DNA from 2 places in the Cytobacillus sp. ABV4_503 genome. Region 1 is predicted to be linked to the other one. Evidence: riboswitches for the same ligand, from Rfam matches in the RefSeq annotation. Region 1 holds a riboswitch; the other holds the start of a gene.

Region 1 (2,201 bases):
AGGGATGAAGACACCCGCCATCGTTCCGATAAAAGCAATACCCAATGATAAGGCAAACGCCCGTAAGACAGAAGGCAAATAACTGTTATTTGCAGTATGCTGTACATACATTTTTTCATTTCTCCTCTAAAATCATTTGTATATGTATATACGTCAGAACTATTGTTTAAGTTTCATTTTTTATTTTGTTTTTAAAAGGTCTCTTATTTCAGTTAAAAGCTCAACGTTTTTATCCACTGCTGGTGCAGGCATTGCTTCTTCTTTCTTTTTGAAACGATTGTTGATAATCCTGATAAAGACGAAGATTGAGAATGCCACGATGAAGAAATCAACCACATTTTGTATGAATAAACCGTATTTGACTTCTGCGCTGCCGACCTTTATCATCAGATCGCTAAAGTCTACTCCGCCCATCAGCAATCCAACAAGCGGCATGATGATATCATCTACAAGAGAAGATACAATCTTTCCGAAGGCAGCTCCGATAACAACCCCGACAGCCAAATCAAGCACATTTCCCTTTAGGGCGAATTTTTTAAACTCATTCCACATAACATGTCACCTTTCTTTGAAAAATTACCGTAATTATACTATGAAGAATAAATGAAAACCAGATAAGGAAGCCCCTATTGACAGAAACAGGCTTTTTCTCTATAGTAACAATGACAATTATATTTCGAATATTCCCGTGCGAACGGGAGAGGTTCATAGCTTCACCCTCTATAAAAAACTATGGCTTTGATTATACAATAATCAACCATATCCATAAGAGGATATGGTTTTTGTTTTTTCAAGCTGTACTTTTTGGACCTCTCCTTAGGATCAGCGGGATCATATAAGGGAGGCTTTTTTGATGTCAGGAAGAAAAGATGAGGAATTAACGGATATTACACTATTGGGAAATCAGGGTACAAACTATCTTTTTGAATACTCGCCTGAGATTCTGGAGGCTTTTGACAATAAGCATCCAAACCGCGATTATTTTGTAAAGTTTAATTGCCCTGAGTTTACGAGTCTTTGCCCTAAAACGGGACAGCCGGATTTTGCGACCATCTATATCAGCTATATTCCGGATCAGAAAATGGTAGAGAGCAAGTCATTAAAGCTATATCTTTTCAGCTTTAGAAATCATGGCGATTTCCATGAGGACTGCATGAACATCATTATGAATGATCTTATTGAATTAATGGATCCCCGCTATATTGAGGTTTGGGGCAAATTTACGCCACGTGGAGGAATCTCCATCGATCCGTATTGCAACTACGGAAAGCCTGGGATGAAATATGAAAAAATGGCGGATTACCGTTTGATGAACCATGATCTTTACCCGGAGACAATTGATAATCGTTAAGACCACAGCTTGCTTAAAGTGCAATTTTAAAATAATATCAAAAAAGGCAGAGCAATCTGCTTTTTTTGTTGCAGAAAAAATACATAAGTGGGATTATATTTAGGGAATATTCTGTATTTTTGTGAGCGTTACTATAAAAAAGCTCTGAAGGGGGACAAAATGAAGAAAGGCATACATAAAAAAGATCCGCGCTTCAAAATCGCAGAGAGAGAAGCATGGATTGGCATTGGTCTGGTACTCTTCAATTTTGTATGGTGGTATGGGTTTGCCTACGGGATGGGATCAAGGCCCGCAGATGAGTATACATACATAATGGGGCTGCCTGCCTGGTTTTTCTGGAGCTGTGTGGCAGGGTTTGCTGTAATGGTGATTCTGGTAACAGCAGCTGTTAAGTTTCTGTTTAAAGAAGTTCCATTCGAAGAAAATGAAGAGGGGAGAGAATCCGAATGAACTGGCAGGTTATTGCTCCTCTTCTCATCTTCTTAATCATTATTTTTCTCGTCGGCTTATGGTCCAGCAGAAAGATTGATACCGGAAGCTCGTTCCTGCAGGATTACTTTCTTGGAGGAAGGCAGCTGGGCGGATTTATTCTGGCTATGACCATGATTGCAACCTACGGAAGTGCCAGCAGTTTCATTGGTGGGCCGGGCGTTGCATACACACAGGGGCTTGGCTGGGTGCTGCTTGCGATGTCACAGGTTGTCACAGGTTATTTCGTTCTCATGGTTCTGGGGAAAAAGTTTGCCATTACAGCAAGAAAATATAATGCTGTGACGCTCATCGATTTTCTAAAAGAAAGATATAACAGCAGATGGGTCGTCTGGCTATCCTCTCTCAGCATCATTATTTT
Region 2 (2,201 bases), 1.4 Mb from region 1:
ACTTATCAGAAAGGTTTGAGGCTGCCTTTAACCGTATTCACAAGGCCTTAAAACAATCTGCTAAAAACGCCAGAACAGATAAATTTTATAAACTTATAGAAATACAGAAAAATCATTCGCTGATTCGATTATACGAAGAAGATTTGCACCAGTTTGCAAAGCTGCGAAATGCTATTGTTCATGAAAAAATAGACCTTGATTACTATATTGCGGAGCCTCATTTCAAGACGGTAGAGAAGATTGAAAGAATTGCCGGCTATTTTGAAAAGCCTAAAACCGCCCTCTCCATAGCTGCAACCCCGGTATTTTATTTCTATGAAGATGGCAAGCTAACTGATGTACTGGCCATCATCAACAAATTTTCACACTCCCAATTCCCGATTTACTCGAGAAATGACGAATACTCATGGCTATTAACTTCTGCGGATATCGTGAAATGGATGGCTGAGCACTTTACTGAAGAAACAATCCAGTTGAAAAAGGTGAAAATAAAAGAGCTTTTCAACAAGAAATCAAAACATAAAATCTCTTTTGCCGGCAAGGATACATCTATCTTTGAATTAGAGGATACATTTGAGGAATCCAGAAATAAAAATGAAAAGCTTGAAGGGATCATTGTTACCGAGAATGGAAAGCCGACTGAAAAACCAAAAGGCATGATTACAGCCTGGGACCTCCTGGAAGCCGATTCCGAAAATTAAAACGCAAAAAAGTGCAAGCAATAGCTGCACTTTTTTTTGGAATAGTTAAACTTTTTTGCTGTATATATTAAAACCTTCTAAAATGCCAATAAAGATGATAATATTAACTGATAGTTCAATAGCAAAATCCGTGTACACGGTAGAGGTTCTAGCTACCCTCTTTAAAAAACTAAGGAAAACAGGTCTGCTTTCTTAGTGGTCCTGTTTTTCTATTTTAAAGGAGAATATTAATATGAAAAATGATAAAGCGATCGTTGTGTTCAGCGGCGGCCAGGATAGTACAACTTGCTTATTCTGGGCAAAGGAACGTTTTGCAGAAGTGGAAGCAGTCACTTTTAATTATAATCAGCGTCATAAGCTGGAGATAGAATGTGCACAGCAAATAGCAAAAGAGCTGGGGATCAGGCACCATATTCTGGATATGTCCCTATTGAATCAGCTGGCACCAAATGCACTGACCCGGGATGAAATTGAAGTAAAGGACGGAGCGGAAGGCGGGCTGCCATCCACATTTGTGCCTGGGAGAAACCTTTTATTTCTGTCATTTGCAGGTGTCCTGGCCAGTCAGACTAATGCAAAGCATATTATAACCGGGGTGTGTGAAACAGATTTCAGCGGCTATCCTGACTGCAGAGATATGTTTATAAAATCATTGAATGTCACACTTAATCTATCAATGGATGCCCAGTTTGTAATCCATACACCTTTAATGTGGCTTAACAAAGCTGAGACATGGAAGCTGGCAGATGAATTAAATGCCCTTGAATATGTGCGTGAGAAAACCCTGACATGCTATAACGGAATTCCGGCTGATGGCTGCGGTGAGTGTCCTGCATGCCATTTAAGGAAAAATGGCCTTGAAGAATACCTCAAAGAAAAGGAGGAGCTTTAAGCCATGTACGGTTTCAGGATTGTTGAAAAACTGCAGAAAATTAATGAGGATATTAAACCCGATCAGCTGAAATACCATCATAAGCGTGTAATGGTCAGCAAGGAATTCACTTTTGATTCAGCCCATCATCTGCATTGCTATGAAGGCAAATGCAAAAACCTGCATGGGCACACATACAAGGTGATTTTTGGCCTAAGCGGATTCGTGGATAACAGAGGGTTAATGATTGATTTCGGAGACATTAAAGAAATCTGGAAAAACGAAATTGAAATATTCCTTGACCACAAGTATCTGAATGAAACACTGCCGCCAATGAATACGACCGCAGAGAATATGGTTGTCTGGATTTATGAAAAAATGGCAGAAAGCCTCCAAAACAGAAAAGAGCAATATAGCGGTGCAAGAGTCGAATTTGTGCGCCTTTTTGAAACTCCTACAAGCTATGCGGAAGCAAGAAGGGAGTGGATGGAGGTTGAGTAAAGTTCCTGTTCTCGAGATATTTGGGCCGACCATTCAGGGTGAAGGGATGGTGATCGGCCAGAAAACGATGTTCGTCCGTACAGCAGGATGTGATTATTCGTGCAGCTGGTGTGATTCCTCCTTTACCT

What was found. A riboswitch is a leader RNA that binds a small molecule or an ion and turns the genes downstream of it on or off. The one in region 1 is predicted to bind preQ1.
Region 2: linked by a shared signal. The riboswitch ahead of queC (7-cyano-7-deazaguanine synthase QueC) and the one ahead of queF (preQ(1) synthase) in region 1 are both predicted to bind preQ1.

The regions. Positions count from the first base shown of each region.
Region 1 covers NZ_JBSWTH010000001.1:731,596-733,796, forward strand. Annotated here, with positions in the region: gene ACXAD1_RS03715 (Bax inhibitor-1/YccA family protein) at 1-111, opposite strand, end outside; gene mscL (large conductance mechanosensitive channel protein MscL) at 181-552, opposite strand; PreQ1 riboswitch class I at 695-740, shown strand; gene queF (preQ(1) synthase) at 854-1,351, shown strand; gene ACXAD1_RS03730 (YhdT family protein) at 1,511-1,801, shown strand; gene panF (sodium/pantothenate symporter) at 1,798-2,201, shown strand, end outside.
Region 2 covers NZ_JBSWTH010000001.1:2,177,862-2,180,062, reverse strand. Annotated here, with positions in the region: gene ACXAD1_RS10950 (CBS domain-containing protein) at 1-701, shown strand, start outside; PreQ1 riboswitch class I at 838-880, shown strand; gene queC (7-cyano-7-deazaguanine synthase QueC) at 913-1,593, shown strand; gene queD (6-carboxytetrahydropterin synthase QueD) at 1,597-2,073, shown strand; gene queE (7-carboxy-7-deazaguanine synthase QueE) at 2,066-2,201, shown strand, end outside.